DNA from 3 places in the Sporosarcina trichiuri genome. Region 3 is predicted to be linked to each of the others. Evidence: riboswitches for the same ligand, from Rfam matches in the RefSeq annotation. Region 3 holds a riboswitch; each other region holds the start of a gene.
The links. Region 3 has a riboswitch for S-adenosylmethionine ahead of QWT68_RS09145 (hypothetical protein). Riboswitches for the same ligand answer to the same signal wherever they lie in the genome.
Positions count from the first base shown of each region.

Region 1: it holds a riboswitch for S-adenosylmethionine, as region 3 does, so the genes downstream of both, QWT68_RS11325 (O-acetylhomoserine aminocarboxypropyltransferase/cysteine synthase family protein) here and QWT68_RS09145 (hypothetical protein) in region 3, are expected to answer to the same signal.
Region 2: it holds a riboswitch for S-adenosylmethionine, as region 3 does, so the genes downstream of both, QWT68_RS13110 (bifunctional homocysteine S-methyltransferase/methylenetetrahydrofolate reductase) here and QWT68_RS09145 (hypothetical protein) in region 3, are expected to answer to the same signal.

Region 1 covers NZ_CP129119.1:2,241,877-2,247,676, forward strand. The annotation lists gene QWT68_RS11320 (glycine betaine uptake BCCT transporter) at 1-513, shown strand, start outside; gene QWT68_RS11325 (O-acetylhomoserine aminocarboxypropyltransferase/cysteine synthase family protein) at 556-1,845, opposite strand; SAM riboswitch class I at 1,958-2,069, opposite strand; gene QWT68_RS11330 (hypothetical protein) at 2,271-2,906, opposite strand; gene QWT68_RS11335 (metal-sensitive transcriptional regulator) at 3,045-3,311, opposite strand; gene QWT68_RS11340 (DUF2187 family protein) at 3,545-3,766, shown strand; gene pepT (peptidase T) at 3,884-5,110, shown strand; gene QWT68_RS11350 (DMT family transporter) at 5,124-5,800, shown strand, end outside.
Region 2 covers NZ_CP129119.1:2,609,864-2,615,663, forward strand. The annotation lists gene metH (methionine synthase) at 1-211, opposite strand, end outside; gene QWT68_RS13110 (bifunctional homocysteine S-methyltransferase/methylenetetrahydrofolate reductase) at 192-2,051, opposite strand; SAM riboswitch class I at 2,157-2,258, opposite strand; gene QWT68_RS13115 (hypothetical protein) at 2,437-2,622, shown strand; gene QWT68_RS13120 (biotin transporter BioY) at 2,748-3,356, shown strand; gene QWT68_RS13125 (tellurite resistance/C4-dicarboxylate transporter family protein) at 3,474-4,520, shown strand; gene QWT68_RS13130 (hypothetical protein) at 4,589-5,800, shown strand, end outside.
Region 3 covers NZ_CP129119.1:1,763,940-1,769,739, forward strand. The annotation lists gene QWT68_RS09135 (FecCD family ABC transporter permease) at 1-730, opposite strand, end outside; gene QWT68_RS09140 (ABC transporter substrate-binding protein) at 727-1,737, opposite strand; SAM riboswitch class I at 2,107-2,206, shown strand; gene QWT68_RS09145 (hypothetical protein) at 2,283-2,570, shown strand; gene QWT68_RS09150 (DMT family transporter) at 2,633-3,511, opposite strand; gene QWT68_RS09155 (sulfite exporter TauE/SafE family protein) at 3,569-4,345, opposite strand; gene QWT68_RS09160 (sulfurtransferase TusA family protein) at 4,379-4,609, opposite strand; gene QWT68_RS09165 (MBL fold metallo-hydrolase) at 4,636-5,757, opposite strand; gene QWT68_RS09170 (DsrE/DsrF/DrsH-like family protein) at 5,779-5,800, opposite strand, start outside.

The sequences.
Region 1 (5,800 bases), 480 kb from region 3:
ATCGCCCGTGTTTCGAAAGGCCGTACAATCCGTGAGTTCATGGTGGGAGTGCTGCTTGCACCGAGCCTCCTCAGCTTCATCTGGTTTGCGGCGTTCGGGACGACTGCAATCGAAATCCAAAAGTCAGGCTCTTTCGACCTGGCTTCCGTGGATACGGAGATCGTCATCTTCCAGATGTTCAGCCAGCTTCCCTGGGCTGCTATCACTTCAGGATTTGCGATACTGCTGATTGCCTCGTTCTTCATCACCTCGGCGGACTCGGCGACATTCGTCCTCGGCATGCAGTCGACATACGGTTCGCTGACGCCGCCGAACAGCGTCAAGATCATCTGGGGGCTGCTGCAGTCCTCTATCGCGCTCGTACTGCTGTCCGTCGGCGGACTCGACGCTTTGCAAAATACGATCATCATTGCGGCACTGCCGTTTTCGTTCATCATCCTGCTGATGGTGTACTCCCTGTTCAAGGAGCTCGGCAATGAGTCGCTTCCGCACAGACACCATCATCGTAAATAAAGAACACCCGGGTTCCGAATGGGGAACCCGGGTGTTTTCTATTCAGACGCTGACCGGCGCCGCCTTTTCGATCGCCTGCTTCAGGTCGGCAATGATGTCATCCACGGACTCGAGACCGACTGACAAACGGATGAGTTCTTCAGTCACTCCTGAGTTTTTCAAGTCTTCCGCAGAGAGCTGCTGGTGGGTCGTCGAGGCCGGATGGATGATGAGCGACTTTGCATCGCCGACATTGGCCACATGAGACCACAGCGTGACGTTGTCGATCACCCGCCGGCCGGCATCGCGCCCTCCTTTGATCCCGAAGACGATCATGGAGCCGGCGCCGTTCTTCAGATACTTCTTCGCCTGTTCCGCTGTCGGATGGCTGTCGAGGCCGGTGAATGTCACCCATTCGACAGATGGATGCGAAGACAGGAACTCGGCCACTTGACGTGCATTCTCCCCGTGCCGCTGGATCCGCAGATGGAGCGTTTCCAGTCCCTGGAGGAAGTTGAAGGCACTGTCCGGATCGAGGCAGGGCCCGAAATCCCGAAGACCCTGTACCCGGAGTTTCGTCGCAAATGCAGCGTTTGCCGTGTCGATGCCGTACCGGAGGCCGTGATAGGATTCATCCGGTTCCGTGAAGCCGGGGAACCGGCCCTGTGTCCAATCGAATTTGCCTGCATCGACGACAACGCCGCCGATTGTAGTGCCGTGGCCGCCGATCCACTTCGTTGCCGAATGGATGACGACATCCGCTCCGAATTCGATCGGATTGCATCCGTATGGGGACGCAAATGTGTTATCGATCAGGAACGGAATGCCGTTTTCGTGGGCGATGTCCGCGACACGTTCGATATCGAGCACCTGCAGGCTCGGGTTGCCGATCGTTTCGGCGAAGATCCCTTTCGTCTTTTCCGTAATGGCATTCCGGAAGTTATCCGGATCGGCCGAGTCGACAAATTTCACGGTGATCCCGTATTTCGGCAGCGTGATCGCGAACAGGTTATAGGTGCCGCCATACAGATTGGCCGCCGCTACGATTTCATCCCCCGCTTCCGCGATATTCAGGATGGAGAAGGCGATGGCCGCCATTCCGGACGACAAAGCGACAGCCGCAGTACCGCCTTCCAGCAATGCAATCCGCTCTTCGAAAACGGCAACTGTCGGATTCGTGATCCGTGTGTAGATATTGCCGGCTTCCTGAAGGGCGAACAAGTTTCTTGCCTGCTCCGTATCCTTGAATACGAACGATGTCGTCCGATGAATCGGGACTGCACGGGAGCCTGTTGTCGGATCAGGCTGCTGGCCGCCGTGAAGCAGCTGTGTTTCGGGTTGAAGATTTGTCATATACCTAACCTCCGGAAAGTAGTTTTGATGGAACTGTGCACACCGGACGGGTGGGGGAAAACGAAAAAGCCCCCTTCTGAAAATAGAAGAGGACCGCCATTGCTGGCACTTCCCCTTATCTTTCAGATCACTGGATCTGTAGGAAGTAGCACCTTTGCAAGCTGGTATGCTTGCCGGTTGCCGGGCATCGCAGGGCCTAGTCCCTCCGCCGCTCTTGATAAGAGTTTGTGACTTATTCAGTTTTCCATCTTGGAAACGAGTATACACACGTAAAATCAGAAAGTCAACAGGTTACTCAAAATAATTTGACAGTTTCGTATTCAGCCAATCAACGCCGTGCCCGATCCTCTTCAAGGCGGCTGCTTCCGCAAATAGAAAAACCCGCATACCGGGCGTCATTGGACGCGGTATGCAGGTGACATTCATTACTCGGCAGCACCGTAGAAAATCTGGCCGCCATTCAAATCAACGATTTTGAGCATGTTCGTGCGTTTTACGAAGATGCTCTTGTACTGGCCGCGGCCATTCGCATCTTTCAGCAGGATTGTGCGGTTGTTGTAGTTATCGGAAACAACGGCAGGTGCCAGACCGCTAATGTCGACATGCGCAGCAAGTGTCTTGTACTCAGGCAGGCTGCTGATCGTGCTTGCCGGCTGTGCGGGTTTCTGGTCCGGTTTCGCTTCCGGAGCTGCTGTGTTTCCTGTCACTGTTGTCTGGAGCAGGACACCGCCGCCTTTTTGGCTGATGACTTTCAGAAGACCTGTCTTCTTCACGAACACACTCTTATACTGCGTACGTCCATAATTGTCGGAGAAAAGGATGACCCGGTTGGAAACATTGTTTTCCGTTACGCGTACCGTGAAGCTTGATGGATCGATGACGGAGGCGATTGATGCGTATTCCTCGAATCCTGTAATGTCCTGGTTCACTTGCTGGCTGTACGATACGTGCGAGTACGAACTCTGCCCGTCTGCCTGATGGCCGTGTGCGAATGTCGCCGCCTGGGCACCTCCTGCGGATAGCATCAGTGCGCTTACTGCTGTAATCAATGTTTTTTTCATCTTGTTCCTCTCCTTATCTTGTTGGGATGCTATTATCATAACCCCGCTGTCTGAGAGGAGACTGAGATGCAAATTAAGAGATGAGGAGAATTGTAAAGATGATTTCTAATGTTTACCCGGTTAAAAAAGAGCCATCGATCAGCGGCTCTTCACCAGCAGATCGACGGCTTCCTTGACCAGTGCCTCTTTGTCTTCCGGCGATCCGGACAGTTCCTGTTCTTCCATGCAGGCGATCAGGTTGCTGCTGACAATCACGCCGATCGTCCGGTCGATTCCCGAGCGCGAGGCCGACAGCTGGGTGACGACATCGCGGCAGTCATCTCCAGCTTCGATCATCCGCAGGACGCCGCGGATCTGGCCTTCGATCCGTTTCAGCCGGTTGACCACTTTTGCATCGTATTCCACTATACCGTCCCCTTCCTTTTCTCTTCACTCTATACCCCATCGCGTATTTCGTCAATGAAACAGTTGCATAGAAATGCTGATGGCGTGAAATTATTCGAATTATGTTATACTTGTCTCTGTACTTATTGTTTTTGAGAACCGATCAGACTCGCTTCTTCACTGATTGTAAAAATGAACGGCTCAGCTGTACGGCTGAGCGTGAACTGTCGGTAACGACGAGAGGAGGAATTCGTTTGGCTTTTCCGCGCAAGGAACAACCCGTCTCTGATTTCGTCTCCGCCCGCCATCCTGGTGAACAGATTTCATTCATGCGGCATGGCGTCCATGTCTCCGGCAGTATCCATAAAATACTGGATAACTCCGTCATTGTGGAAATTTCCGAAAGCGACGCTGTCCAGATCGGAGCAGCCTCCAATCTGACCGTGGTTGCCCATAAAAATTACACAGTAGTCTGATCGGTCATGTCACAGCGGCAGCGCATCTGCGTACTGCCGTTTTTGCTGTCTGTTTTTGCAGCATCACACACTCTTACAGAGTGATTCTTCCTATTTTGAAAGGGGATACTCCAGCTTATGAAAGAACAAGTCACTGAACGGTTCATCCGTTACGCAAAAATCAACACCGAGTCGGACCCGAACAGTCCATCGACTCCATCCACCGAATGCCAGTGGGACCTGCTGCATGTATTGAAACACGAACTCGAAGAACTGGAGATGGAAGAGATTACGCTCGATGGGAACGGCTATCTGTTTGCGACACTGCCGTCCAACACGGACAAAGATGTCCCGGTCATCGGTTTCCTTGCACACGTCGACACGTCACCTGACTATTCCGGCAAAGATGTGAACCCTCAGATCCACGAGAACTATGATGGCCGCGATCTGGTCCTCAGCGAAAATACGACATTATCAGCCGAGCTGTTTCCCGAGCTGAACAACTACACAGGCCAGACATTGATCACAACGGATGGCACGACGCTGCTCGGTGCGGATGATAAGGCAGGAATTGCGGAAATCATGACAGCGATGGCGTATTTGCAGTCACATCCTGAAGTGAAACATGGCAAACTGCGGGTCGCCTTCACACCGGATGAGGAAATCGGACGGGGACCCCATAAATTCGATGTCCAGGCATTCGGGGCGGACTTCGCCTATACGATGGACGGCGGGCCTCTTGGTGAGCTCCAGTATGAAAGCTTCAACGCAGCGGGCGCGCGGGTGACGTTCCGCGGCACGAACGTCCATCCGGGAACAGCAAAAGATAAGATGGTGAATTCCATTTTGCGTGCTCAGGAATTCCAGGCAGCGATGCCGGCACTGGAGGTTCCTGAGCTGACAGATGGACGGCAAGGGTTCATCCATCTGATGGATATCAAGGGGTCAGTTGAAAAAACAGAGCTGGATTACATTATCCGCTACTTCGATAAGGAGACATTCGAAGCCCGGAAACAGCTGTTCCGTGATACGGTCGCCCAGATGCAGTCCGACTATGGCCCAGATGCTGTCACGCTTGAACTGGAAGACCAATATTATAATATGGGTGAAAAGATCATGCCGCACATGGAAATCATCGAAATCATCAAAGATGCTTTCAGCAATCTCGGCATCGAACCGGTCATCGAACCGATCCGGGGCGGCACGGACGGCTCACAGATTTCCTATATGGGCATCCCGACACCGAACATCTTTGCGGGCGGTGAAAATTTCCACGGCCGCTATGAGTTCGTCTCTGCAGAAACGATGGAGAAGGCGGCACAGGTGATCGTCGAAGCCGTCCAGTTATACGAAGCTCGCGCATAAGGAGGGCAACGGCATGAAAGGGATCTGGCTCGGGGTACTGGCCGCCGTGTTTTTTGCGGTCACGTTCGTATTGAACCGTTCCATGGAGTTATCAGGCGGCAGCTGGATGTGGAGCGCTTCCCTCCGCTATTTCTTCATGGTGCCGTTTCTGGCCGCTATTGTCGCCATGAGGGGCGGCTTTACGCCCGTCCAGCGGGAGATGCGCCGTCATCCCTGGCAGTTCTTCATCTGGAGTACGGTTGCTTTCGTGCTGTTTTATGGACCACTCACCTTTTCAGCAGGATATGCCCCCGGCTGGCTTCTCGCCGGTACGTGGCAATTGACGATTGTTGCAGGAGTCCTGCTGGCTCCCCTGTTTTTGTCAGGGGATGGATCGGATGGCACGGAACGCGGAGTCCGGCAGCGCATCCCGGTTGCCTCCCTTCTTATTTCGCTCGTCATTCTCGGCGGCGTGGTGCTGATCCAGATTCCGCATGCCCGGTCCGTGTCGGCGGATGCACTGCTGCTGGGCATACTGCCTGTCGTATTGGCCGCATTCGCCTATCCGCTCGGCAACCGCAAGATGATGGAACTGCTCGGCGGTTCGCTGGATACGTTCCAGCGGGTGCTCGGCATGACGCTCATGACACTGCCGGTCTGGTTCCTGCTGGCGCTGTACGCCTGGCTGACGGTCGGCCTTCCCTCGTGGAG
Region 2 (5,800 bases), 850 kb from region 3:
AAATGATATCGGCGCCTGCCTCGAGGTATTCCCGGTGGATCTTCCTGAGCACTTCAGGCTTCGTCAGGTTCAAATACTCGTTACAGCCTTCGAAGGCGTCGCCGCCGAAATCTTCCGCAGTCAGGTCCGCGTTCTGCAGCATCGTGCCCATCGCGCCGTCCATGACCAGTATCCTCTTCTTCAGTTCTGTCTCAATGCGTGATTGCGGCATGGTGCATCTCCCTTTCTGCTTCGGCGTCGATTTCTTTTATATAGCGGATCAGTTCAGCTGTCATGTCATAGCGCAGGAATGGTGTGATCAGATAGATCCCGTTAAAGAGTCCTGCCGCTGTGTCGATCAGTTCCTTGGCGATGCGGAGCCCTTCCGCTGTGGCTGCCTCCCGGTCATCCCCGCAATCCTTCATGCGCGCGAGCACGTCATCGGACAGTTTGATGCCCGGCACTTCGTGATGGAGGAACTCGGCATTGCGGCTGTTCGTCAGCGGCATGATTCCGAGGAAGATCGGTGTTTCGAGATGGCTGACCGCTTCATGGATCTCGATGATCTTCTCTTTCGTATAGACCGGCTGGGAGATGAAATAATCCGCGCCGTTCTCAATCTTCTTCTCCAGCCGCTTGACCGCGCGCTCCACGACACGGACATTCGGATTGAAGGCGCCCGCAACCGAGAAATTCGCTTTTTTGCGCAGCGGTCTGCCGGAGAAGGAAATCCCTTTGTTCAGCTGTTTGATGAGTTGGAACAGCTCCATGCTCGATACATCATAGACACTGGTCGCCCCGGGGAAGTCCCCGATTTTCGTCGGATCCCCGGTCACTGCGAGAATATCGTGGATACCAAGTGCATCAAGCCCCATCAGATGGGACTGCAGTCCGATCAGGTTGCGGTCGCGGCATGTGATGTGCACGAGCGGCCGGACATCATCCTGATGCTTCACGAGGGACGCCATGGCCACATTGCTGATGCGCGGGGAGGCGAGGGAGTTATCCGCCATCGTTACGGCGTCCGCACCTGCCTTTTTCAGCTGTCTTGCGCCTTCCAGGTAGTTTTCCGTCTCCAGGTGCCTCGGTGTATCCAGCTCCACGAGGATCGTCCGTTCACGCTTCGCTTTCTCGTGCAGCGGCTCATAGCGGGCCGGCTCCGGTTCACGGATGATGACCGGTTTACGCTCTGCAGTTTTCTTTTCCGAGATCGGCACCGTTCCGGCCAGCCTCGTCTTAACAGCCGAGATGTGTGCAGGCGTCGTGCCGCAGCAGCCGCCGATCAGCCGGACGCCTTCTTCCTGCAGCATCTTTGCCGCTCTCCCGTAATAATCCGTCTCCGACACATAGACGATCCGGCCGTCCTCCACGTCGAGCAGGCTGGCATTCGGATAGGCGGACAGGAATGCCTTCTCCGGCAGGTCGACCCCTTCGAATGCCTGGATGGTGTGATACGGGCCGAGCCGGCAGTTGACACCGACCACATCGGCGCCGAGAGACTCGAGACGGTGCAGCGCCTCATTCAGCTGAAGTCCGTTCTGCAGCACCCCGGGTTCGTGCATGGACACTTGCGCGATCAGCGGGATATCTGTAAGCTTCCGCAACTGGGTAACGACCGCGCTCAGTTCATCGAAATCATAGTACGTTTCCAGCAGCAGGCCGTCCGGACCGCCGGCGAGCAGCACTTCCGCCTGCTGCCGGACGATCGCCGGCACTTCTTCGGGAGAGACTTCGTTCTTACCGACACTGCGCAGCCCGCCGATGGTGCCGAGTATGTACTGACCGCCGGCTTCGGCAGCTTCCTTTGCGATGGCGATGCCCGCTTCGTTGAATTCCCTGACACGGTGCTCCAGGCCGTACCGGGCGAGTTTCACCGCATTGGCGCTGTAGGTGTTCGTCTGGATGATATCCGCGCCGGCAGCGATGTACTGCCGGTGGATGTCTCCGATCAGTTCCGGTTTCTCCACATTCAGCTGTTCGTAACAGAAATCATGCCCTTCGGCGTACAGCAAGGTCCCCATTGCGCCATCGCCGACGAGCACTTCGTTTTTCAAGCGTTCCAATAAGTCCATCTGATCATCCGTCCTTTCTTGCGGCAGTGCGCTGAAGCAGTGAATAGAAAAAAAGCCTTTTCGCAAAACGAAGAAGGCTTTGTCATCTGTATAATGATTGTCTTCTCCTCATCTGCCGGATCCTGTATCCGCTGGAATTAGCACCTGACCATATGGCTGGTTGCTGAAGCATCACAGGGCCAGTCCCTCCGCTTCTCTTGATAAGAATGACTATTCAGTTGTAATAATTATTGAACATATCATACCGTTGTTTGAGAGTTCCGTCAATAGACGAATTGATGTCTCCATCATGGCAGCCGGTGATCGGAGGAAAGAGGTATACGGCCCTGTCCCATCCCCGGCCGGATATGGTAAACTGGTGGACAAGTACGGAAAGGGGATTGCTATGCGGGCGTTTAAATTCATCATCCCGATTGCGCTGCTGGTCGGCGGGATCGCCTGGGTGATGCTAAGCAGAAATTATACGGATGTGCCCGTCATGTCCAGATTGTATATAACGATAGGCGCGATGATCGTCAGCGGGGTCATTTCATTTTTCCTGTTCCCGAAAGACGAAGGGGAGCGCCGCTGACGGACGGGGAAGCGCCTGTCCGTTTTTTTTGACTGAAATTGAGTCAACCTAAGTTAAAATTGAGTTGACACAAATCCAAAAGACACTTATTCTTAATCCATACAAATAGTTAAGGGGTGTCTGGGATGGGAACAACAGCAGCAATGAAACCGAACCGGTCGAAAACGATATCCGGTACACTCGGCCTCGTCTATTCCGCCATGTTCGCGGCTTTGATGATGATCGGGGCGAATATTACGTACTTCATACCCGCGATGGCGGTCAGCGGCGTGCCGATCACGCTGCAGACGTTTTTCGCGACGTTGGCCGGCCTGCTTCTCGGAAGCCGCTACGGCGCTGCCGCCATGACGGTATATATGGCGATCGGCCTGGCCGGCGCGCCGGTCTTCGCAAAATTCGGCGGAGGTTTCAGTACGGTCGTCAGTACACAATTCGGCTTTATCCTTTCCTTCATAGCTGTGGCATACGCTGCCGGTAAAATCGTCGAGAAGAAAGGCACCCTGCCTGCCTTCATCGCTGCAGCACTTATCGGATTCGTCATCAACTATGCGATCGGCACGAACTGGATGTACGCGGCGTACAAGCTCTGGGCAGCCGCGCCGGATGCATTCACGTATAAAATCGCCTGGATCTGGATGCTTCCGACAATCCCGAAAGATGTCATTTTGGCAGTCCTTGCCGGCATATTCGGCCATCGGATGGTGCGCATCCTCAAAATCCGCCGGTCACTGTAAATGCGTTCCATGCACCCGCCTGCTATTGCCGCAGGCGGGTTTTCAGCGTTTTCAGGCTTGCCGGCTGCTGAGTGGGGAATAGTGTAATTATTCTCAGACGAAAAAGGAGACAGAACGATGATCGATATACTGATGAAGCAGGCCAAGCATCTGTTTCCAGGCAGTTTCGCCTCCGTCATGGCTACGGGCGCTCTCGCAGTCGGGCTCAACCTGCTTGGATTCCACGGACTTGCGCCTATTCTGATCGCAGTCAATACAGTGCTGTATACGGTCCTCTGGCTGATGACGCTGATACGTCTGTTCCGCTGGCCGCGTGAACTGCGGGTTGATGTCGTCAGCCACAGCAAAGGAGCGGGCTTTTTCACTCTGGTTGCCGGGACGGCTGTCTTCGGGAGCCAGCTGCTGCTGACAGGCGGCTGCATCATGATAGCGAAAGTCCTCTGGTTCACCGCACTCATCCTCTGGGCTGTTATTATGTATACGTTTTTCACGGCGATGACCATCCGGAAAGAGAAACCGCCGCTTGAAAAAGGGTTCAATGGCACATGGCTGCTGTCCTCTGTCGCGACACAATCCATTGCTGTGCTTGGAACCCTGCTGTCGCCATCTGTCCATCAGCATCAGGACATCCTTTTGTTCACATCGTTATCCATGTACTTCCTGGGCAGCATGCTCTATCTCCCGCTGATGGCCCTCATCTTCTACCGCTTTGCATTTGTCCGGTTTTCCTACGGCGAATTATCGCCGCCGTACTGGATCAGCATGGGCGCCTTGGCGATCACGACACTTGCCGGTTCCAGTCTGATCCTGCATGCCGAGTATTTCCCGCTTATCAATGAGATTACGCCATTCCTGAAAGGATTCACGCTGTTCTTCTGGATTACAGGCACCTGGTGGATCCCTCTGCTGGTGATCCTGACGATCTGGCATTATGGATTCCACCGTCCGCCGATCCGCTACAATCCGCAGATCTGGAGTATGGTGTTCCCGCTGGCCATGTACACAGCCGGAACATTCCAGTTTTCAAAAGCGCTTCAGCTGCCGTTTGTATCGGTCCTGTCGGAAGGGATGGCTTTTCTGGCAGTCGGTTCATGGATTGTCGTATTCCTCGCCATGTGTACCGCGATTTTGCGGTCTTTCGGAAAAATGGGGGATGTGAAGTGAAACGGATTGCGCTCTCATCCGTATGGTAAGACAGAAAAGAAGTCTACCTCGGAAAGAAGGGCGAAGCAATGATTCACTTACTAGTTTTTTCTCTCGCGGCAGGCGTTCTGTCAGCACTGCTTGCGGTTCCGTTCTCCAGGAAGCTGGGCACGGAAGAAAAGGGAGGCGGCACAGGTCTCCGGGCTGGACTGTTTGTCTCGGCTGCAGTCCTGCTGACTGCCGGGATCGCCGTTTTCTACTACACGACCAGCCTGGATCAGCACTGGTCCTCCCTGTGGGCACTGATTCTGGCGGCCGCCATCATCGGGACGGCTGCTGACACCGGCATGATGCGTAAATTGAAAGGGATTGCTGCTGTCCTCGCAGCAGGAGCGGGCATCTACGTGCTCACCGCGCCGCTCTTCAACGCAGACACCAAGTATGAGGCGGTGGAGATGGACCAGCAGGTGGAGATCGAGGCGTTCGACGAAACGAAGACCCCGGCAAGTGTCCCGCCGAAATTCGCACGGAACAAGATGAAGAAAGCATTCGGCCAGGTGCCGGACACGAGCTATTACGATCTGGGCCATCTGCAGATCCAGAAAGTCAAGGACGACTTCGTCTACATCGCCCCTGTCGAGTTCTCAGGGTTCTTCAAATGGTGGAACGGCAAGACGACACCCGGCTACTTCCGCATGAGTGCGACCGATTCTGCGGACAACCCGAAATTCATCGCTTCCGAGATGACCTATACGGAGACGTCCTATTTCAACAAACAGGTCGGCCGTCATATGAGATTGGAGTTCCCGGATCTCATCTTCTACGGGGACGTCCAGCTCGAAATCGACGATGACGGCAATCCGCACTACATCCGGTCGTACGGGGACTTCATCACTGCCAGGAACGGATTCGATGTGAAAGGGATCATCATGACCGATCCGATGACGGGCGAATCGGAGAAATTCCCGCTAGCGGAGATTCCGGACTATATCGATGGCGCGGTCTCCCCGCAGGCGGTCAGCCTCCAGAACAGCTACTTCGGCAAATACATCCATGGTTTCTGGAATTCGGTCGTCGGTAAGAAGGATGTCAAACTGCCGTCCGATGAAGGGACGGAAGCGAATGTCAGTCCGATTTTCTCGGAAGACGGGCGGATGTATTATTTCACCGATTTCACGAGCCCGAAAGAGGGCGTCGACTCGATGCTCGGCTATTCACTGACAGACGGCCGGACAGGGAAGGGGACGTACTATACCGGTGATCTGGAAGAATCCTATATGGACTCCCAGGGGGCTCTCCAG
Region 3 (5,800 bases):
TGTGGCCGAGCAGCTTTGCAACTTCGTCTCCGAGCCGTAAAATCCGGATATGCGGAATGGCGAATACCGAGAGAACGAGCGCGGCCAGTGCATACCAGATGATGGAGCCGAGCTGCACCCATCCTGCACCCGCAATCCCGCCCGCGAGCCACGGCAGCACGGACTGTACCCGGTCGCTGTACAGCAGCATGAGCGCACTCATCGCTGCGCCGATGACTGCGTTCACAGCAACGCCGACGAGAATGATGCGGACCGGCGACGCCCCGCCTTTCCAGGACATCGCATAGATCACGAGAGCCGTAATGAGCGCGCCGAGGAATGCCGCGGCGGGCAGCAGCATGATGTACGCCGGGTAGATGATCATGATGATTGTCGCGGCAAGGCCGGCTCCAGACGATACTCCGATAATGCCGGGGTCCGCGAGCGGGTTCCGCATGATCCCCTGGAGGATCGATCCCGAAGCGGCGAGGCACATGCCGATGATCAGCCCGATCAGCAGCCGGGGCAGCCGGAGTTCCCAGACGATACGCCGCTCCAGAGAGTCATCCGCATTCAGCAGGCCGTTCATGATCTCTGAGAAAGTAAACGATACCGATCCGACCATCAGGCTGACCGCTGCCGCGATGACGAGCAGGACAGCCCCTGAGATCAGTACGGCTGCACGCCGTTTTGCGAGCGGATGGATACGTGCGGGACTACAGGCGGTCCGCTGTTCTCCGGCTGCGATCATTTGGCTTCCGCTTCCTTCAGGCTTTCAATCATCACGTCAAACGCGTCCGCCACTTTCGTCCCCGGGTTCGTGCCGAACAGATGGGATGGCAGTACAGTCACCTTGCCGTTCTTAACTGCATCGAGGTTTTTCCATGCCGGATTCTTCGCCATCTCCCCTTCGAATGCGGACTTCACCGCTTCCGGATCCCCGTGCGTGATGAGCATGACCGCTTCCGGGTTGCGCTCGATGATCTTTTCCGTGCTCAGGCTCGCATACTGCGGGTAGTTGTCCTCTTTCGGCAAATCGGAAGCGATATTCTCCCCGCCTGCGCGTTCCAGCAGATCCCCCGACAGGGAGTTCGGAAGCGCAGCGAGGTAGGAGCCTGGCGCACCGTACACGAGCAGCGTCTTGACACCTCTCTTCTCAGCCTGACCCGCCGCCTGGTCCATCTTATCCTCGATCTGCATTGTCAGCTCCTCCGCTTCGTCCTGTTTGCCGAGCATCTGACCGAAGTTGCCGATCGTCTGCAGGATGTCATCGACCGAATTGGCCGCTGTGTAGACAACTTTCGTTCCCTGTGCTTCGAGATTCGCCGCATGCTGCTTGAAACTCGCGGACGCGACGAGCACGTCCGGGTGCACTTCCGCGATCTTCTCGAAGTTCGGCTGGTGCGGATTGCCGATCTCCTGGATCTCTTTCAGTTCATCAGCAGCCGGCCCTTGGGAAGACGGGCGGCCGACGACATTCGCGCCAAGCGCAAGCAGCATGTCGAGATCCCCTCCGCTGAGTGCCGCTGCAGATGCCGGTGCCTCCTCGAATGAAACCGTCTCGCCTGCTGCATCCTGGAATTCTATCGTTCCATTCTCATTTACATCTAGAGATTGAGAAGTCTGTACAGATGCGGCTGCTGTTTCAGCAGAGACATCCGGCTCTTTCCCGCTGTCCTGATTGTTGTCCGCAGCACCACACGCCGCAAGCAATAACAGCCCTGCAGCGGTGGCTGCTGCCAATAGTGTTTTCCTCATTTCCATTCCCCCTATTATGTAATTGATAATGAATCTCAATAATTGAGAGTATAATTGATAATGAGAATCGTTGTCAATTAAGTTTTCAGAATTAGTGCTTAGGAGCCATGCCTGCTGTTTGCTGAGTTCGCCATCATAACAAGTCGCCGGCGAGCAAGGGATTCCCCTCTGAATTGTGCCTGGATGCCGATGAATTCAGCGAAATGTCCGATATACAGCGCCATTTGTCCGATACTCCCGGTGATGTGTCCGATACATCCCGCCAACTGTCCGATACAACCCCCGATCTGTCCGATATGTCCACGGACAGCCCCATTGCCGCACGCTGCTTTCCGTGCTACACTGGATTCAACTGAATGAACGACTCTTTTCTTATCCAGAGAGACCGAGGGACTTGGCCCGATGACGTCTCAGCAACCTGCGCTTGCGCAAGGTGCTGCTGCCAACAGGGAAACCTGGCCGATGAGGGGAATTTGCGCACACTGCAGCTCTTCTCTTTCGGGGGGAGGGTTTTTTGTTCAGCAAATCCAGAAGGAGTGACCGATATGATGACGATCGAGGAATTGTACGCAGAAAAGGAGAAGGCGCAGCGAAAGCAGCCGACGAGCATGGCCGGCGTCATGAAACGCCACCAGACGCTCGCCCGGGTGCAGGCGGACATCGACTATTTCGATCAGGGCGATCTGCTGTCGAAGAAAGCGATCCGCAAAGAACTGGAAAAGATCACCGAGCTGCAGCAGCAGGCGGACGACCTCCAGCGGGAAATCGAGCGCCGCAAAAATGACCTTCTGCAGGACGTCTTCGGGACAGCCGCCGAACAGCTGAAGAAATGAACAGAAAAACCCCCGTTCCGTGGATCGATTCCACAGAACGGGGGTTTATCAATTGCATCGCGTCATTTCTTCGCAAGCTCCGCCGGCACTTCCTCGCCGCCGCGGTTCCGTAAAAACATGTACAGCGACGCACCGAAGATGATGAAGTAGCCGATGAAACTGTACAAATCGGGGATCTGGCCGAGCAGGAAGAAGCCGAGGATCGCCGAGAACACGACGGTGAAATAGTTGAACACCGAAATCTCCTTCGCCGGTGCGAACTTGTAGGCGAGCGTGATCCCGAACTGGCCGATCGTCGCGAACACCCCGGCCAGCAGCAGATAGATCGTCTGCTGCAGACTCATCGGCTCATACGTCCACAGCACGAACGGCAGCAGCACAACTGTCGTGAAACCTGAGAAGTAAAACACGACCGTATAGAACTGCTCCCGGCTGCCGAGTGCGCGGAGCACCGTATACGCAGCTCCTGCAAACACAGCCGACAAAATGCCGGCCGCATACGGCACGATGTCGAGCGAGAATGACGGTTTGATGATGAACAGCGTGCCGAGGAACGCTACGAGGATGCTGTACACCTGGAACGGTTTGACGTGCTCCTTCAAAAAGACCGCCGCGAACACGATCGTGAAGAACGGACTCATCTTATTGAGCATGTCCGCATCCGCCAGCACGAGATGGTCGATAGCATAGAAGAACAGGATGATGCCGAGCGCACCAAGTGCGGAACGCAGCAACAGCAGGCCCTGGTTCTCACGGCGGCCGAACAGCCGCTCCTTGAAATGGACCACAAAAAAGAAGGCAATCACCATGGATACGCCATTCCGGAAAATCGTTTTCTGCATCGTCGGCACATCCCCCGACAGCTTGACGAACGCCGTCATGAGGGAGAAGCCGAACGCCGATGCGAGCAATAGTAAGATCCCTTTGTTGCGATTCGTCATAATGGCCTCCGGTCTGGATGAATTCCGTGTTCCAGTCTACCAGTCAGCCGGCATCAGTTACAGCAAACCGCTCCATATATTGACCGCTGTCGCCAGCACCAGTACCGCGAGGATCCATTTGATGATACGGGGATCCGTCTTCCGCGCGGCTTTCGCACCGAGCGGGGACGCGATGAGCGCTGCGGCGATCAGCACCGCTGCGGGCCCCCAGAGGATCTGGCCGGTTGCAATCTTACCGGCCGCCGAGCCGATCGACGACAAGAATGTGATGGCAAGCGACGAAGCTGCCGCAATCCGGACAGGCACCGTGAACACCGCCAGCATGACCGGTACGAGGATGAACGCCCCGCCTGCCCCGACAACCCCGGAAGCCGCACCGATCACGAACGCAATACCGGCGGCCAGCCACTTATTGAACGTGACCTCCTCCGCAGGCCGGTCCTCGGTCTTCTTCCGGGGGATGAACAGCAGCACGGCAGCCGCTGCGGCCAGGACGCCGTAGACGAGATTCACCGTCTGCTCCGACAAATAACCGGACCCCAAACCGCCGAGGAAACTGCCGAGGATGACGGCGCCCCCCATCCAGAGGATCAGTTGTCTGTGCAGCAGCCCCGTTCCGCGGTAGGCGAACACACCCGCGATGGAGGCGAAAAAGATCTCCACCGCCGTGATGCCGCTCACCTCATGTGCGGTGAACGCGGACAATCCGAACAGCGGCGGGATGTACAGCAGCATCGGATATTTCACGATCGCACCGCCGATCCCCGCCATCCCGGACAGGAATGAGCCGGCGAACCCGATCACGAACAGCACGGCAATCAGTGTAACTGTCATCGTCCCCTCCCCTTTCCTGTCAGCTGCTTGTCATCAGTTTCCTTTTCGGATGAAGAACGTCAGCACGCCGTCAGTTTCCGTCTGTTCGAGCAGTTCGTGCCCTCCGGAGCGCGTCCATGCCGTCAGGTCTGCAATCGCCCCTTTGTCCGTCGTCCGGACTTCCAGGATTTCCCCCGCCTGCAGTTCTTTCATCGCGTTACGTGTCTTGACGATCGGCATCGGGCACGACAGCCCTGTTGCATCCAAAAATAAGTTCGCTTCCATATTGAATTCCTCCTCGATTGGTTTTGTTACCGGACCGCACAGCGGTTTGGCCCGATCTCCATTTCCTTTTGCAACTCTTCGTCCGGGGATAGGATCCCCATGTTGGTCTTCCGGATTTCCTGATAGGCATTCGGCTGCGGCGGCAGGTTCTCTGTCACGAGTTTCCGGAACTCCGCTTCCTCATCGACAGCCAATCCGTGGTTATCCGAAAATAGCGAGTCCAGGCGCTTCGCCACCGTTCCATTTGCATTCACTTCGTTCATCTCCATGAAGTGGGCCGGCAGCACCGTCAGCTCACCGGACAGATTCCTATATCGTTCGTACAATGTTGTGCGCAGATCACCGACCCAGTCGTCCGCCTTGCCCGCGAGGTCCGGACGGCCGATGGAATCCACGAACAGGATGTCCCCCGTCAGCAAATATGACCCATCCACGATGAAGGACGTCGAGCCGTTCGTATGCCCCGGCGAGTATATTGCTTCGATCATCGTATTTCCGACCTGCAGCTGCATACCGTCTTCAAGCTTATAGTAGTCAAAGACGACTTCACCCGCATCCGCTTCCGGCAGATAGTAGGCGGCGCCGGTCTTTTCGGCAATCGCCCGCCCTCCCGAAATGTGGTCGGCATGCAGATGGGTGTCCAGCACGTGTTCGATGACGGCTCCGCGTTCTTCCGCAAACCCGGTGAACACATCGGTCACACGGACTGCATCGATCACGGCAGCTTTCCCTCCGTCGATCACCATGTACGACAGGCACCCTTTCCCGAGCCGGACGAACTGGTGCAGCGAACCGCCGCTCGCAAGGTCCGCCACTTTCACTGGCGCAAGGTACTCGCTCCACGCACTCATACCACCTTCAAGATAGGCGGCATCACGGCCTGCCTCCGACAGCATTTCGGCAATCAGCTTGGAAGAACCCTCCTTCGCACAGACGACGAGCAGCTCGCGGTCCTCCGGCAGCGCGGCGGCAAATTCCTCCACACCGTCAAGCAGATCGAAATAGGGTCTGTTCACGTACGTGAACGCTTCCCCCTCCAGTTTCCAGTCGGCGAACGCTTCTTCGTTCCGGACGTCCACGATATGGAGCGGCTGTTTTCCGATGCTCCGTGCAGCCGCCTCTTTCGGACTCATGGCTGTTACTGTCATATCCGTCTTCCCCTTTCCATATCAGAATGCGAGGGTGACGTCC